2 regions of the Anoxybacillus sp. ST70 genome follow, and region 2 is predicted to be linked to the other one. Evidence: a T-box and tRNA genes for the amino acid it is inferred to sense, from the RefSeq annotation. Region 2 holds a T-box; the other holds one or more tRNA genes.
The links. A T-box is a leader RNA that pairs with one kind of tRNA and senses whether it is charged. The one in region 2 lies ahead of K1I43_RS04290 (valine--tRNA ligase), so its partner is inferred to be a tRNA-Val.
Positions count from the first base shown of each region.

Region 1 (4,465 bases), on a different contig from region 2:
AACTTAGCGAAGCGAAAAGAAGAAGTGATTCGTTTAATTGATGAACAAGGAAAGTTGACGGACGAACTGAAAGAAGCGATTACAAAAGCGACGAAACTGCAAGAAGTAGAAGACTTATATCGTCCATATAAACAAAAGCGACGAACAAAAGCGACAATTGCGAAAGAAAAAGGGTTGGAACCTTTTGCAGAATGGTTATTAACGTTTCCGAATGAGTCGATTACAGAACGAGCACAATTGTTTATTGATGAGCAAAAAGAAGTACATACGATCGAAGAAGTGATCCAAGGTGCGAAAGATATTATTGCTGAAAAAGTGTCCGATGACGCCACGCTTCGTCAATGGATTCGTCAGCAAACGTGGCAAACAGGAATGATCGTTTCTGTTGGAAAAGAAGTAGAAAAAGACGAAAAGCGTGTATTTGAAATGTATTACGATCACCGTGAACCGGTCGCTAAAGCGCCTGCCCACCGTGTTTTAGCAATGAACCGCGGCGAAAATGAAGGAATTTTACGCATTGCAATTGATGTAGATGCTGAACGAATCATTACATACATTCGTAAACAAGTTATACAAAATGAGCGCTCATCGGCAGCTGACATTGTTGCTGAGGCGATTGAAGATGCATATAAACGTTTGATTGCTCCGTCTATTGAGCGAGAGGTACGAAATGAGTTGACAGAACATGCGGAAGAACGAGCGATCCACATTTTCGCTGAAAACTTACGCAACTTGCTGCTGCAACCACCGTTAAAAGGCAAGGTCGTTTTAGGGATCGACCCAGCATATCGTACAGGATGTAAGTTAGCCGTCGTCGATGAAACCGGAAAGGTACTTCATATTGATGTCATTTATCCACATCCACCGAAAAATGAGGTGGAGAAAGCGAAAGAAAAATTAAAGCAATTGCTTCATATGTATCAAGTAGAGTTAATTGCGATTGGAAACGGAACGGCATCGCGAGAGACAGAGCAGTTTGTAGCTGATACAATTTCTGAGTGGGAAGGAAACGTGTTTTATTTAATTGTCAATGAAGCAGGGGCAAGTGTATATTCTGCATCAGATTTAGCGCGTAAAGAGTTTCCACATCTGCAAGTGGAGGAACGAAGCGCTGTATCGATTGCTCGACGCGTTCAAGACCCGCTTGCTGAATTAGTAAAAATTGATCCGAAGTCTGTAGGAGTTGGGCAATATCAGCATGACGTGTCGCAAAAAAAGCTTGAGCAATCGTTGCAATTTGTCGTAGAAACGGTTGTCAACCAAGTTGGTGTAAACGTGAATACAGCTTCTCCAACATTGCTGCAATATGTATCTGGCTTAACGAAGACAGTGGCCGAAAATATTGTGAAATACCGTGAAGAACACGGGAAGTTTACAAATCGTGTGCAATTAAAACATATTCCGCGCCTTGGAGCGAAAACGTACGAGCAATGCATCGGGTTTTTGCGCATCATAGATGGAGATGAGCCGTTAGACCGCACACCAATCCACCCTGAGCGATATGAAGAAGTGTATCAATTGTTACGACGCCTCGGTTTTTCGACAGAAGCGATCGGAAGTGAGCAATTGCGAGTTGCACTTGAAGGGATAAATATAGAAGAAACAGCACAAGAATTGAACATAGGGGTATTGACGCTCCAAGATATTATCGATGCACTTAAGCGCCCAGAGCGCGATCCGCGCGATGATTTGCCGAAGCCAATCCTCAAGCAACATGTGTTGAAGATGGAGGATTTGAAAAAAGGTATGGAATTAGAGGGAACAGTACGAAACGTCGTCGATTTCGGTGTATTCGTAGATATCGGTGTGAAACAAGATGGACTTGTTCATATTTCCAAACTAAGCAATCGATATGTGAAACATCCGCTTGATGTTGTGTCAGTCGGGGATATTGTAAAAGTATGGGTTGATTCGGTCGATTTGCAAAAAGAGCGCATTGCTTTAACAATGATTCCTCCAACATCGGAAAACACACTGTCATGAGCAGTGTGTTTTCCGGTAAAAAAACCAACATTGATTGAGAAGTTTAATTTGAGCGCGATTTTTCTCATAATATGCACGGCGCATTTGGTTTTTTAGCCACATCGGCATGACGATCACCTTCAAATTGTTTTTTATTATGTTATGAGTAAAAGAGCCCAATGGTGAAAGGACGGAAAGAAAATGGATGAGCGCGAGTTGCAGGAGCTTGTTGAGTGCATATCGTTACATATATTTCATAAGCCATTTCGGCATCGAGCACTATTTAATGACCGGTTAAAGACGACAGGCGGGAGGTATTTACTTTCTACACATAACATTGAACTGAATCGAAAATATTACGAACAACACGGGGAAGAAGAACTCATTCAAGTAATTAAGCACGAATTATGCCACTATCATTTGCACTTAGAAGGAAAAGGTTATCGCCATCGTGATCGTGATTTTCGAGAATTGTTACAAAAAGTACAAGCTCCACGCTTTTGCAAACCTGTTGTATTAGCAAAGACAGGAAAGAAATATTATTATGAATGCACATCATGCCATTATATATATGTGCGTAAAAGAGCGATGGATACGAATCGATATGTATGTGGACGCTGTCGAGGAAAATTAAAAAAAATAAAAAGAGAGTGTTGACAAGCCAAATCTTTATATGCTAAATTATAAAAGCCGTCGTTATTCAACGAGAAAAAACAAGTGAGAAAAAGACGGTTGACAGACGTAAAAAGAATAAATATAATATAAGCAGTCCTAATGATTAGATTGTTCCGCAGTAGCTCAGTGACGAGCAACGCTTCTTTGAATAAGTTGCGAGTTGCCTCGATGCATCCATCATCATTGAGTATACTAGTAGAGGAAGAGGCAGTAAAGTTAAACTATAATATTGGTTGGGTAGTATGAGCCACTTTTGTTATTATTCCGCAGTAGCTCAGTGGTAGAGCACTCGGCTGTTAACCGAGCGGTCGTAGGTTCGAATCCTACCTGCGGAGCCATTGGAGAAGTACCCAAGTGGCTGAAGGGGACGGTTTGCTAAACCGTTAGGTCGTTCTTTTACGGCGCGCGGGTTCAAATCCCGCCTTCTCCGCCAGGAAGATAATGAATATGGCCCGTTGGTCAAGTGGTTAAGACACCGCCCTTTCACGGCGGTAACACGGGTTCGAATCCCGTACGGGTCATCCTTTGGAGTGCTCATTTTGTTCACTCCATTTTATTTCGGAGGATTAGCTCAGCTGGGAGAGCACTTGCCTTACAAGCAAGGGGTCGGCGGTTCGATCCCGTCATCCTCCACTCTTGTTGGTCCCGTGGTGTAGTGGTTAACATGCCTGCCTGTCACGCAGGAGATCGCGGGTTCGATCCCCGTCGGGACCGCCATTAAAAAAAGTTTTTATAGCGTTTCAACATACATGTTCAATTGTTTATTGGGCTATAGCCAAGCGGTAAGGCAACGGACTTTGACTCCGTGATGCGCTGGTTCGAATCCAGCTAGCCCAGCCATTGACGTAATGAGCCATTAGCTCAGCAACGAGCAAAACTTCTTCGAATATGTTGCGAGTTGTCCCGACGCACTTGACATCTTGAGTGTGCTAGTAGAGGAAGGGACAGGTAAAGCAAAATTGAATAAGGTTTTTTAATTTATTAATGAGCCATTAGCTCAGCAGGTAGAGCATCTGACTTTTAATCAGAGGGTCGGAGGTTCGAGTCCTCCATGGCTCACCATGTATGCGGGTGTGGCGGAATTGGCAGACGCACCAGACTTAGGATCTGGCGCCTTTGGCGTGGGGGTTCAAGTCCCTCCACCCGCACCAGTCGGTCGGTTTTTTAACAATATGCGGTCGTGGCGGAATGGCAGACGCGCTAGGTTGAGGGCCTAGTGGGGGCAACCCCGTGGAGGTTCAAGTCCTCTCGGCCGCATCTAAAAAACTTGACTTTGATTGATGAAATGTGATATATTGAAAAGGTCGTTAAAAATGCGCCCGTAGCTCAATTGGATAGAGCATCTGACTACGGATCAGAAGGTTAGGGGTTCGAATCCTCTCGGGCGCGCCATGTTTATATCAATGAGGACGGGAAGTAGCTCAGCTTGGTAGAGCACATGGTTTGGGACCATGGGGTCGCAGGTTCGAATCCTGTCTTCCCGACCATCTCGTATGTAATATTGATAAAAATCAATCAACAATATGCGGGTGTAGTTTAGTGGTAAAACCTCAGCCACGAGCGACACTTCGCTGAATCAGCTACGAGTTGCCTCGACGCATCAATCATCTTCGGATTTGCTAGTAGAGGAAGAGGCATGATTGGTCGTAGTATGTAATGTTGATGAAAATCAATTAACAACGTGCGGGTGTAGTTTAGTGGTAAAACCTCAGCCTTCCAAGCTGATGTCGTGGGTTCGATTCCCATCACCCGCTTTGATGTTCCTTGAAAACTGAACGAAGCGAAAAGCGTACAGAAGCTAAGGATAACTTTTCTATGGAGAGTTTGA
Region 1 is NZ_JAHZOF010000011.1:56-4,520, reverse strand. It holds gene K1I43_RS13060 (Tex family protein) at 1-1,983, shown strand, start outside; gene cmpA (cortex morphogenetic protein CmpA) at 1,978-2,091, opposite strand; gene K1I43_RS13050 (SprT family protein) at 2,164-2,619, shown strand; tRNA gene K1I43_RS13045 (tRNA-Asn) at 2,901-2,975, shown strand; tRNA gene K1I43_RS13040 (tRNA-Ser) at 2,978-3,070, shown strand; tRNA gene K1I43_RS13035 (tRNA-Glu) at 3,087-3,158, shown strand; tRNA gene K1I43_RS13030 (tRNA-Val) at 3,198-3,270, shown strand; tRNA gene K1I43_RS13025 (tRNA-Asp) at 3,279-3,354, shown strand; tRNA gene K1I43_RS13020 (tRNA-Gln) at 3,403-3,477, shown strand; tRNA gene K1I43_RS13015 (tRNA-Lys) at 3,624-3,699, shown strand; tRNA gene K1I43_RS13010 (tRNA-Leu) at 3,705-3,788, shown strand; tRNA gene K1I43_RS13005 (tRNA-Leu) at 3,812-3,894, shown strand; tRNA gene K1I43_RS13000 (tRNA-Arg) at 3,953-4,029, shown strand; tRNA gene K1I43_RS12995 (tRNA-Pro) at 4,048-4,124, shown strand; tRNA gene K1I43_RS12990 (tRNA-Gly) at 4,321-4,391, shown strand; partial or broken rRNA gene K1I43_RS12985 (16S ribosomal RNA) at 4,450-4,465, shown strand, end outside.
Region 1: it has a tRNA-Val gene. The T-box ahead of K1I43_RS04290 (valine--tRNA ligase) is inferred to sense a tRNA for this amino acid. The anticodon was not compared.

Region 2 (13,194 bases):
GGAGGGCTACCGGTTGGCGCATACGGTGGCCGTGCTGAGATCATGGAGAAAATTGCGCCAAGCGGTCCGATTTATCAAGCAGGCACGTTATCCGGAAATCCGATGGCGATGACAGCAGGTTATGAAACGTTGCGTCAATTAACGCCAGAAACATATGAAACGTTCAAGAAAAAAGCGAATCGATTGGCGGAAGGATTAAGCGAAGCGGCAAAAACATACGGTATTCCACATACGATTAACCAAGCTGGCTCGATGATCGGCATTTTCTTTACAAATGAGCGTGTCATCAATTACGAAACGGCGAAAACATCCGATTTAGACTTGTTTGCTCGCTATTATCAAGAAATGGCGAACGAAGGCATTTTCTTGCCACCATCTCAGTTTGAAGGCATGTTTTTATCGACTGCCCATACGGATGAAGATATTGAAAAGACGATTAAAGCAGCGCGACGTGCGTTTGCGAAAATTAGCGATTGCCTATAAGGCGTCGCTTTTTTTATGCATACTTCTTTTTTCCTTCTCATACTCATAGTAATGTGAAATGACTTGGACGTTGAAGGAGAGATGAGCATGTTGCGTTTTTCAATTGAAGAAGCGATTGCCTTTCGACGTGAACATCACGTTGATCAATTATTATCCATTTCGCTACAACCGACGATTACGATTGAGGAACAAGAAGATTATGTGTACATTCGTGGGGTGCTAGAGTTATCAGGAGAATATACGAACCGAGAAGAAGACGGAGAAGACGATCAACCGTTTGAAGCGGTTCGCTATGTGGAACATGTACGTATAAATGATGAGCAAATTGGCGAGTTTTTGCATCAATTTCCGATCGATGTCACCGTACCGAAAGAGCGAATTGATGACATTGAACAAGTGTATGTGATGATTGAATCGTTCGACTATGATTTAAGAAAAGATGAATTACGTTTAATTGCAGAAGTGGCGATTCATGGTATTCAAATGGATAATGATCGCGAAGATGACGAATGGGAGCCATACAACGTAGACGATTTCGAGCTGTTTGAAGCAGTTGCTCGGGAAGAAGTGTATCAACAGGAAGAAACAGAAGAAGAACAAGGGAGTATCGTCAACGTCCCAACGTTTTATATGTTTCATGAAGAAAATGAACAAGTAGAAGAACCATCTTTTCAACATGAGCAAGTAGAAGATGAACGAGCAGAAGAACAAAAAGAAGAAAAACAATCGTTTCAACTTGAAATGAAAGGGAGAGATACGAACGAAAAACGAAATGAAAACGCCTTGTACTTAACAAAGCTATTCGGCAAAAATGAAGAACAGGCGTTTGCACGTTTGAAAATTTGTATTGTCCAACAAGGTGATTCGTTGGACAAGATTGCCGAGCGATACGATGTCTCTGTTCAACAATTGTTGCGTACAAACCATTTAGAGAGCGGTGCGGATATACACGAAGGCCAGTTGTTATACATTCCAACGCCAAGCAAAGTGTAAAAGGGTTGCATGGCGATGAAAACGGTGCAAAAAGAGAAGAATGTGAAAAAATGGAAAACAATAAAAGGAACATATGCGCTTAAACGAATGAAATCTTTAGCACATTGGCAGGCGATCGATCAAGCTCATCGCTTACGCATCCCGCTTGCCATCCCTATTTATGAAACGAAAAAGAGAGATGGACAATGGTACTATATTATGCCATGGTTAAAAGAAAAAACGAATCCAGCGGCATCGTTTTTTCATGATTTGGCACGATGGCATAAACATTCGTTAAAAGAAATACAAACGACAGAAACAGAAATCGAGCGGTATTACGAAGAACGCAAACTTTCCCTTGAGAACGCTAAAAAAACATTGACTCATTATATAGAAACATGTGAAAAACAATGGTATATGTCTCCGTTTCAACTACAATGCTGCACCCATTTTCTTGACGTCATGCGTGCCATTGCATTTTCTGAACATACGTTAAATGAGTGGCGCGAGCGAATGCGGGAGAAAAAGACGGTTCGCATTTGTTATATTCACGGTCGCCCGTCGTTTCAACATTATGTCGAACGAGACGACGGAACATCGTATTTTATTAGCTTTGAACAAGCGCGCTGGGCGCCTCCATTTCATGATTTACTTTTATTTTTCCGACAATATTTGCATACGTATCCGATGATATGTGATGACGCTGTACATTGGCTTTCACAATATGAACAAACATTAGCGCTTGAAGAAGATGAACGACTTTTATTTTTTCATTTACTTGTGGATCCACATCGGTTTGTTCATCTCATTCATCAGTACGAACAACAGCGACATCATCGACAAATGACAGCTACTTGGCAACGAGCGTATTGGCAAATGAAAAACATTGAATATGTCATCGGAAAGTGGGAAGAAAAGAAAGAAACAAATCAAATCCAATCGTAATGTAAAGCGAATGAAAGAAAAATGAAAATAGCGAGTAAAATGACGTCGATTGTTGTTGGAAATAAAATGGTACGGATCGCTTGAACAACAGTAATCGGAATGATGCATTGTTCAGCAATAAAGCGAAGCTTTCTGAGCCACGGTGGCCAAGCGTACGGATTGTAACGTTTACGCATATGCTCACATCCTTTTTACATGTTTCGCTCCTTCGAGGAGCTTTTCTTTTTTATCATATGTATAAAGGAGTGAAAATGTGGCAAACCTTATTGACGATTCGTATGATTTTTATATAGTATTATGTATGAATAGAAAAAAGCGAAGATAGGGAAGAGTACGGCGTAACCCGCCTTGCAGAGAGGGGAATCAATAGCTGCGAGATTTCCTAGGTTTGTGGTCGTCGGAAGGTCGCCCTAGAGCTGCTTCTTTGAACGACAGTAGAAGAAGCCGGTGCATCGCCGTTATCGATTTGAGTGCTTAAGCATTGCTTAAGAAAAAAGGTGGTACCGCGAAAGAGTCTCCTTTCGTCCTTTTCGGATGAAGGGAGTTTTTTATTTTAGTGAAGGAGGGATTTTTATGTTACCGCCAAAATATGACCACCGTGCTGTCGAGGCAAACCGTTATGAATGGTGGTTAAAAGGGAAGTTTTTTGAAGCAACAAGCGATGAATCGAAAAAGCCATTTACGATCGTCATTCCACCGCCAAATGTGACAGGAAAACTTCATTTAGGACATGCATGGGATACGACGTTGCAAGACATTATTACACGCATGAAGCGCATGCAAGGGTACGACGTCTTATGGCTTCCGGGCATGGACCATGCGGGAATTGCGACGCAAGCGAAAGTAGAAGAAAAGCTTCGTCACGAAGGAAAAACACGCTACGATTTAGGGCGTGAACGATTTGTAGAAGAAACATGGAAGTGGAAAGAAGAATATGCGGGACATATTCGTTCGCAATGGGCGAAGCTCGGTCTTGGGCTCGATTATACGCGCGAGCGCTTCACGCTTGATGAAGGGCTATCAAAAGCAGTGCGGGAAGTATTCGTTTCGTTATATAAAAAAGGGCTCATTTACCGCGGCGAATATATTATTAACTGGGATCCGGTGACGAAAACAGCGCTATCGGACATTGAAGTAGTATACAAAGATGTGCAAGGTGCGCTATACCATATGCGTTATCCGCTTGCGGACGGTTCTGGCTATATTGAAGTGGCAACGACGCGTCCGGAAACGATGCTTGGCGATACAGCAGTTGCAGTTCATCCAGAAGATGAGCGTTACAAACACCTTATCGGAAAAACAGTCATTTTACCGATCGTTGGTCGCGAAATTCCGATTGTTGGCGATGAATACGTCGATATGTCGTTCGGTTCAGGGGCGGTCAAAATTACGCCAGCACACGATCCAAACGACTTCGAAATCGGCAACCGTCACAACTTGCCGCGCATTCTTGTGATGAACGAAGACGGTACAATGAACGACAACGCCCTTCAATATAAGGGACTTGATCGTTTCGAATGCCGTAAACAAATTGTGAAAGATTTACAAGAACAAGGCGTGCTATTTAAAATTGAAGAACATATGCATGCAGTCGGTCATAGTGAGCGTAGCGGTGCAGTCGTCGAACCGTATTTATCGACGCAATGGTTTGTGAAAATGAAGCCGCTTGCTGAAGCTGCCATCGAACTACAAAAAACAGAAGGAAAAGTAAATTTCGTTCCGGAACGATTCGAAAAAACATACTTACATTGGATGGAAAATATTCGTGACTGGTGCATTTCTCGTCAGCTTTGGTGGGGACATCGCATTCCAGCGTGGTACCATAAAGAAACGGGCGAAGTGTATGTAGACCACGAGCCACCAGCAGATATCGAAAATTGGGAGCAAGATCCAGATGTATTAGATACGTGGTTCAGCTCTGCGCTTTGGCCGTTTTCGACGATGGGTTGGCCAGATGAAACATCGGCAGATTATCATCGCTATTACCCAACAGATGTGCTCGTGACAGGCTATGACATTATTTTCTTCTGGGTATCGCGCATGATTTTCCAAGCGTTAGAGTTTACTGGAAAACGTCCATTTAAAGATGTACTTATTCACGGATTAGTGCGTGATGCGCAAGGACGAAAAATGAGTAAATCGCTTGGCAATGGCGTCGATCCGATGGATGTGATCGATCAGTACGGTGCGGATTCGCTTCGCTATTTCTTAGCGACAGGAAGCGCGCCTGGTCAAGACTTGCGCTTTAGCACAGAAAAAGTCGAAGCGACATGGAACTTCGTCAATAAAATTTGGAATGCGTCTCGTTTTGCGCTTATGAATATGGAAGGATTCACGTATGATGACATCGATTTAAACGGTGAAAAAACGGTTGCCGATCATTGGATTTTAACGCGCTTAAACGAAACGATCGAGACGGTGACAAAACTTGCAGATAAATACGAGTTTGGCGAAGTCGGCCGCGTGTTATATAACTTTATTTGGGATGATTTATGCGATTGGTATATTGAGATGGCGAAATTACCGTTATACGGTGAAGATGAACAAGCGAAAAAGACGACGCGCTCAGTGCTCGCTTATGTGCTTGATCAAACAATGCGCCTCCTTCATCCGTTTATGCCGTTTGTGACGGAAGAAATTTGGCAACAGCTTCCGCATGAAGGAGAGTCGATTACAGTTGCTTCGTGGCCGCAAGTTCGTCCTAAACTAAGCAATCATGAAGCAGCTGAACAAATGCGTTTGCTTGTTGATATCATTCGCGCGGTGCGTAACATTCGCGCTGAAGTGAACACACCGTTAAGCAAGCCAATTACGTTGCACATTAAAGCGAAAGATGAGCAAATTGCAGCAACGCTTGAGAAAAATCGCTCATATATTGAGCGTTTCTGCAATCCAAGTGAACTTGTGATTGGCACAGCGATTCCAACTGTTGAAAAAGCGATGACGGCAGTTGTGACAGGTGCGGAACTCAGTTTGCCGCTTGAAGGATTAATTAATATTGAAGAAGAAGTGAAACGCCTCGAAAAAGAGTTACAAAAACTCGATCAAGAAGTCGAGCGTGTGCAAAAGAAATTAAGCAATGAAGGCTTTTTAGCGAAAGCGCCAGCGCACGTTGTCGAAGAGGAGCGGAAAAAAGAGCGCGACTATATAGAAAAACGTGAAGCTGTTCGCGCCCGTCTTGCACAATTAAAGCAATAGTTTTATGATAAAGACGAATCCACTTTGGATTCGTCTTTCATTTTGCACAGGAGGGATTTTTCATGGTTCGTACATATAAAGAGGCAGTCGATTGGATTCATAATCGTTTATCATTAGGTGTAAAGCCGGGGTTGAAACGAATGGAATGGATGATGGAAAAGCTCGGTCATCCACAACGCCGCATAAAAGCAATACATGTTGGTGGAACGAATGGAAAAGGTTCAACCGTTTGTTTTTTACGTCATATATTACAAGAAGCAGGGTATCGTGTCGGAACGTTTACATCGCCTTATGTTGAACAATTTAATGAACGCATTAGCATCAATGGGCAACCGATTCGTGACGTTGATTTAATGAAACTCGTTCAAGTGATTCGGCCTTTAGCAGAAGAGCTAGAACAGACGGAATTAGGTGGTCCGACCGAATTTGAAGTCATTACGGCTATGGCGCTCTATTATTTTGGAAAAATGAACGTACAAGACGTCGTCATTTTTGAAGTAGGACTTGGTGGTCGTTTAGATTCGACGAACGTCATTTATCCGCTTTTATCAGTGATTACAAATGTCGGTTACGATCATATACATATATTAGGGAATACACTTGAACAAATTGCGTTTGAAAAAGCGGGAATTATAAAAGCGGGCATCCCGGTCGTCACCGCCATCGACCAGCCTGAAGCTGTACGGGTTGTAGAGGAAAAAGCAGCATCTGTACGTTCGAAAGTATATGCGCTCGGTCGCGATTTTACCGTTTTTGCTCATGAACCAACGACGAATGGGGAACGGTTTTCATTACAAACACCGTTTACGACATATCATGATGTAACGACGGAGATGTTTGGCGGGCATCAAGTGAAAAACGCAGCACTTGCGCTAATGGCGGCTGATTATTTACGCACGTATTATTCGTTTTTGATTGAGCGAGAACATATGTATAACGGCATTCGGAAAGCCGAGTGGCTCGGACGATTTGAGAAGATGAACGATCGCCCGCTTATTATTATTGATGGGGCGCATAACGAAGAAGGAATCGATAGCCTTGTGGCGACAATGAACGCTCATTATCCGAACCGTCGCGTTCATGTCCTTTTTACAGCGTTAGGCGATAAACCAGTCACAGCGATGATTCGAAAACTAGAAACGAATGCACAAACGATGACGTTTACAACATTTGATTTTCCACGTGCTCTTTCCGCCGAACAACTAGTCGAACAAGCAACACATCCAAACGTTCAATGCACGAACGATTGGAAACAATGGCTAAAAGAAAAGCGAAAACAAGTGGGAAAAGACGACATCATTTTAATTACAGGTTCGCTTTATTTCATCTCAAACGTACGAAATTTTATAAAAAATAAATATAAATAATGGCAAGAGTACTGGTATAATAGATAAAAAAATAGGACTTTTGAAAGGGGGAGAGGTAGGTGAAAAGAGCTGTTTCGGTGTTTTTAACACTTCTTTTGCTTGTTCCGTTGTTTACTCCTGTTATGACTGTGCGTGCGACGGACAACATCACATACAATGTACTTGAAATTGTTAGCCATGCTGATCAATTATCTTCGTCACCATTAAAAAAAGAACTCGGAAGCACATCGAATATAAATGTGACGACAATGACGATGAAGCGCTTTGTTGCATTACGGGACGAATTAGACGGGAAATACGATGCGATCGTTATTTCGAGTGGAGACTATAATCCGACGAAGCTAGGGAAAATGTCTGGAAATACTCAAGCACATAATACGGCAAATGTCTTAAATGATATTACAGATTTAAAAGCAAGACAAATAAAAACATTTTATATTGACAAAGGGTTACCTGTTTTTCTTCATGACGGTAGTGTAAAAAAATATTCAACGAGTAAATTGTATAGCTACTCTCAATCTGCTGCATGGAAAACAAAAACAAATGTCATTTTCTTTACAACGAATACGAACATAAAAAACTACTTTGCGACAAATGGTACGAAACGTCCTCATTTCGTGTTAACAAATGCCCCCTCTCCTACAAAAACGTATAAAAAAGGGGACACATTGTCGTTCGTATATCAAATCACGAATTATACGCAATTTCAAAATAAATGGCTAACTGTAAACTTATATATTGACTCTGATTTTAACGACAAATATACAAGTGAAGAAATTGTCGCATCCAAACAAGTGCAAGGAGCGACAGGAACGATTTCATACACGCTTCCAGCTGGTTATTCAGGTCCGCGCTATTGGAAAGTAGAAATTGTTGATGAAACGAGTGCATTAAAAGATTATGTGAAAGGGTTTGTGAAGTTTCAAGATGTTGTCGCAAACATTAAAGTGTTACAAATTCGTAAAGGGAACGATGCCAGTTCATTATTGAATACGAAAAATATGAATCCAAACTTTTTAAGTCGTACGAACGAATATAACATTCATATTGACGTAACAACATTAGATCATTTCCAAAGAAGCAAAACGTACGAACCGAATTACTCACATGAAGTGATTAATGGAAAATATGATATGATCATTTTTGGATTTGCTGATTGTTATAACGGATGTGGATCTACTACTCTAAATCCAAATGCAGTCCAATCCGTTAAAAACTTTATCCAATCCGGTCAAAGCGTGATGTTTACACACGATGTCATGTTCGGAGAAAATAACATATGGGTCAATGAATTTGGTTCAATCGTTGGACAAATTCAGCCATGGACAGATTTAGGAAATGGGGCTCCAAATCCGTCAACAAGTACAAAACAAGTAAATAGCGGTTTAATGACAAACTATCCTTTTCAGTTAGGAGAAAACATCTCGATTGCATTAACACATAACCAATATTATACACTTAACTTAGAAGATGAAAACATTATTTCATGGTATAACATTGTCGGCTCTTCACGTGACGTATATGATAGCTGGAACCATTACTATACGTATTCCAATGGAAACGTCACATATTCTGGAACCGGACATGTCGGAACAACATCAGCCTTTCCAGAAGAAGAACAAAAACTATTCGTCAATACGATGTATCGTGCGTTTTTCGGTTCGAACCATGCACCGCAGTTGACAGTCGTCACACCACAAGAAAACGAAAAAATTCCGAGCAACCAGCCGATTGAGCTATCGTACAAAGTAAAAGATTTAGATTTAGTTGACCGAACGGTTTCTACGAAAGTATGGTTAAACGGTCAAGAAATGTATGCGGAAAATAATGTGCCAAACGGCAAGATGATCATTCAATCCATTCCGCACAATATGCCAGATGGCGGGATGGCAACGATCAAAATTGAAGCAACAGATGCGCGCGGAGCAAAAGTAACAAAAGAATTTCAAGTGGTGATTGAAAAAGTATCGGCAAATATCGAAGTCAATCGGGCGATTTCAACAACGCTTACACCGGTTAACGAACCGATCGCGATGCAATATACGGTAACGCCAAAACCGTTGTCTTTATTAACGAATACGTTGTTAAAAGTAACGAACATCGCGTTTGAAGAAAAATTGCCAGCAGGGATCGAAGTGGTTTCATTGCCAAATGGATTTACAAAACAAGGAACGGTGACAGAAGGCTATACAATTAAAGGAACGTTGCCAGATATTTCATTTGTTAAGTCGGGAACAACATATATCGCTGAACCGCAAACGTTTACGATTCAAGTGAAACCGACGGCGAAAGGAACGTTTTCGCTCTCACAAGCTAAACTGACGTACAAAGATATAAATACGCAAGTCGTCAATGTATCGTTTAACGTCGTATCTTTCGTTTCAGATTACAAAATAACAGATGCCACGCTACCAAGCACAATTTTTGTGAACCGTGGCGTGCCGAAAAATGCGCGGTTATTGTTAAACGTCTTGCCGCAAGAAGCGACGATCGCATCAGTAGAATGGAGCGAAAATAGTCATGGGCAAGTTATTTCGATTGACCAAAACGGCGTCATTACCGCAATACAAGAAGGAACAGCACAAGTGACAGCAAAAGTAAAAGATATGTTCGGTAACGTCAAAACAACAACAATGACGGTCATTGTACGCATTCCAGTCGATTCGATAACGATTCAAAACTTTACTGTTTATGTCGGTGAAACGATTCCAATTCCAATAAACGTATCACCTGCAGATGCGAAAAAAGCCGTATCTTATTCGCTAGGAAATAGCTTGTATGCTGAAGTGAATGGTGCAACCGGAACGATTACAGGATTAAAAGAAGGAGTAACGACGTTAACTGTTCAAGCGTTCAATAGAAATGATGAACTCATTGAAAAAACAGTGACCGTCACTATTGAAGCGATTCCAGTCACTGCTGTTGTCGTATCTCCAACGGTTGTAAATATGAACATTGGAGAAACGGCTACGCTTGCCGCAACCGTTGCACCAAATAACGCGACGTACAAAACGATTGAATGGAGATCGTCCAATCCGAATATCGCTTCTGTCGATGAAAATGGACGTGTCACAGGGCTAAGCACAGGGCAAGTGACAATAACAGCGCAAGCACACAACGGTGTGATCGGAACAGCAATCGTTCATGTTGGTTCGCCGTTGACAGGTATTTCACTTCCATCTACATTGCTTGTTCAAAAAGGGAAAACGATCAATGTATTGCCATACATTGCACCAATCCCAGCAAATGCGACGACAAAAATTGTAAGCCGTTCATTTGCTGTTGGAAATAGTTACTATGCTGTTGTCGATCAAAATGGAGAAGTCACTGCGAAACGTCTCGGTGAAACGCCACTGACGGTGAAACTCGTTGATGAAACAGGGAAAACGTGGACGGCATCAACAGTTATTCGCATTGTTGAACAAGCGACAGATCCAACGAAAGGCGGAAATAAAAACGGTTGGCTGTACTAACAAAGGATGTGAACACGTATGAAAAAATTGATGATGCTATTTGTCATCATCAGCTTATTAAGCGGATGTTTTCCGTCGAAAGAAGAAAAACAAAAAAAATTCATCAAAGCGATCGAACAAGGAAATGTAGAAGCGGTTCGCGACTATATGAAACAAGAAAAAAATATTAACTTTAAAATGAACAATGAAACACCGCTTGATGTAGCCATGCGGAACGGTCAGCGTGAAATTGCGGTTCAACTATTAAAAGCTGGAGGGAAGTCGGCTGTTATGCCACTTCCTCCCCTCCATTTTGCGCTCGCTTCTTCTTTGGCTCAAGGAGATGAAGAAAATATTGAAATTGTGAAACAAATGGTGAACGAACAGACGGTGCGTGAAAAAGATAAGGAAAACAATACCCCATTGCATATCGCAGCAGGGAGTGGAGATCTTTCCCTCGTTCAACTCGTTTGCCAATACGATGTTGATATGAATGCGGAAAATAAACAAGGGGAAACGCCATTATTGCTTGCGGTGCAGGCAGGGAATGTGGATGTTGTCCGCTTTTTATATGAACGTGGGGCAAATGTGGAAATTGCCAATAAATCTGGTGAAACGCCGTTATATAAAGCTGTTGAACGAAATTTTATGGATGTAGCAAAATATTTATTAGCAAACAAGGCGAATGTCAACGCCAAAACGAATATTGGAAAAACACCGTTAATGGTTGCAGCTGAATACGGATATGATGAGTTAGTAACCATTTTGCTTCGCTATGGGGCCGATGTACACATAAAAGATCAGACGGGTAACACGGCGCTTTCTCTTGCGCAATATTGGAAACATGAAAATATAATCAAACAGCTAAAAGAAAAAGGAGCGAGGTAGCTCCTTTTCTTATTGTACTCGCAGTTCGTCAACGATGACAGCAAGCTGTTTAACAAGCGGTAAGCCGAGACCGCGGTTAATAAATACATCTTTATTATGTTTAACGACAAAGCGAGCATATTGTTTTTGATCTTCTTCTGACGATATAGGAGTTTGAAACGAGAGGTTCGTTCCGCTCTCGTTCGTTTCACCGCGATACGTATTAATAATTAACCCGTTTTCATCTGTGTACGGAATAATTGAGCCATTGCCGCGCGCAAATAGCCCTCCTTCGATATTGATATATGACCCGACGGCATAAATGACTGCATTGCTATCCGTGTAGAAAAATCCTTTTAAATTCGGTGTGGTGAGTGAAAAGTTGTTCGTAAATTCATTGACACGAGCGATTTCGAGCTCCTCTTTTGTTAATAATACGACTTCTTTCCCGTTTAATCCGCTAATCGTCGTATTGTAAATTGATGTATTTCCGTTGACGTAAATGGTAGAATCGAACGCCACTTGCCCTGTAATCGTTAAGTTACCGAGTACAATGATGTTTCCTGAAATTTGTAAAAGAGAACTTCCCGCATTTTCTAACGTCAAGTCGCCATTTACAATCAACCATTGTCCATCATTTAAAGTGAACGAAGTAATATCGAAATACGGAACTGTACTTGTATCAAGGAAAATGGATTTCCCGCTAGCAATCGCAACGTCTAACGCAGTTGGTAAATTAGTGGCATCATCCACAGTCACAAATGCAAACGATGGTTTTAATTGTTCTACAAGCTCTGACAATGGTAAAGAAATGAGATTTTGATATTGCGTTTGTTTACTTTGATCAAATGCATCAATGCCAGCTGCGGAGAGCAGTTTATCTTTTAATGTGAAATCGAAGTTTACGTCAATAAACTCCTCTTGTTCTTTTTGAATGCTCGGTCCTTGATATTGAAACGACAGGGAGCTAGATGAAAAATCGTTCATGTTTTTTGTAAATTCGTTTGATATCGTGTAACAGCTTTTTGCTCCGTTTTCGTGATCGCATGCATAGCGATTGCCATCAACGAACAATATACTTTTTTCGCTTGTCGTCGGAAATGATGTTTGCACAGAATAAAGCGTTGAGTTGTAAATATAGTTGGCAACATTAGTGACGTATATATCTTTCCCTGCATATATATTGCCATCAATATATGCTCCGCCATTTAATGTGACATTTTCACGCGAGCCAAGGGCATATTTTAAAAAGCTTGGCGCATTCGTGATAATCACTTCGCGAGTGACTGCTTTGTTTCCGTATGGGGCAGATATACGAAAGACGCGTGTAAATAAGTGATTGCGCACAATTCCTTTTTCATCGGTTATGTCTTCGATCGTGACGCCATGGCGGTTCATGAGCTCATTCAAAAAACCTACCTGTGCATTTCCTAAGTCAACATCAAGTTGCGCAGGAGTTGATAACGTTAACTGTTCGACTTTTACTTTTAGTTCAGCGACTGTTTCTTCTACAGCTTTCACCGCGTCGTGGAGCGATGTGACATCTTCGACTCGCACTTGTGTAAATTTTGCTTGATATATGCTAACGGATAAAATCGTAAGCCCGATGATAAAAAAGACAGTGACCGTTAACATCACAAGCACAAGACTATATCCTCTTTCATTCACATCGATCCCCCCTTAAAATCCGAATTCTGACTGTAATGTAAACGGTTCGATATATAACGGGTCGTCTGGATTTCGGTGGTCGTTATCTTGAACAGATAAACGAATCGAAATGATTCCGCTTTTACATACGTTTTGTTGTTTTCGCATGCACGTATAGGTGAATGTAGATTGTTCAGGAATAATGCGTAAATTTGATGTCGTGATTTTTTTTTCATTTATTTGTAACGTTTCGTTAGACGTGT
Region 2 is NZ_JAHZOF010000002.1:229,806-242,999, forward strand. It holds gene hemL (glutamate-1-semialdehyde 2,1-aminomutase) at 1-483, shown strand, start outside; gene K1I43_RS04275 (LysM peptidoglycan-binding domain-containing protein) at 571-1,476, shown strand; gene K1I43_RS04280 (protein kinase family protein) at 1,492-2,400, shown strand; gene K1I43_RS04285 (hypothetical protein) at 2,385-2,576, opposite strand; T-box leader at 2,710-2,932, shown strand; gene K1I43_RS04290 (valine--tRNA ligase) at 2,974-5,598, shown strand; gene K1I43_RS04295 (bifunctional folylpolyglutamate synthase/dihydrofolate synthase) at 5,661-6,965, shown strand; gene K1I43_RS04300 (Ig-like domain-containing protein) at 7,025-10,438, shown strand; gene K1I43_RS04305 (ankyrin repeat domain-containing protein) at 10,457-11,305, shown strand; gene K1I43_RS04310 (hypothetical protein) at 11,315-12,952, opposite strand; gene K1I43_RS04315 (PulJ/GspJ family protein) at 12,965-13,194, opposite strand, start outside.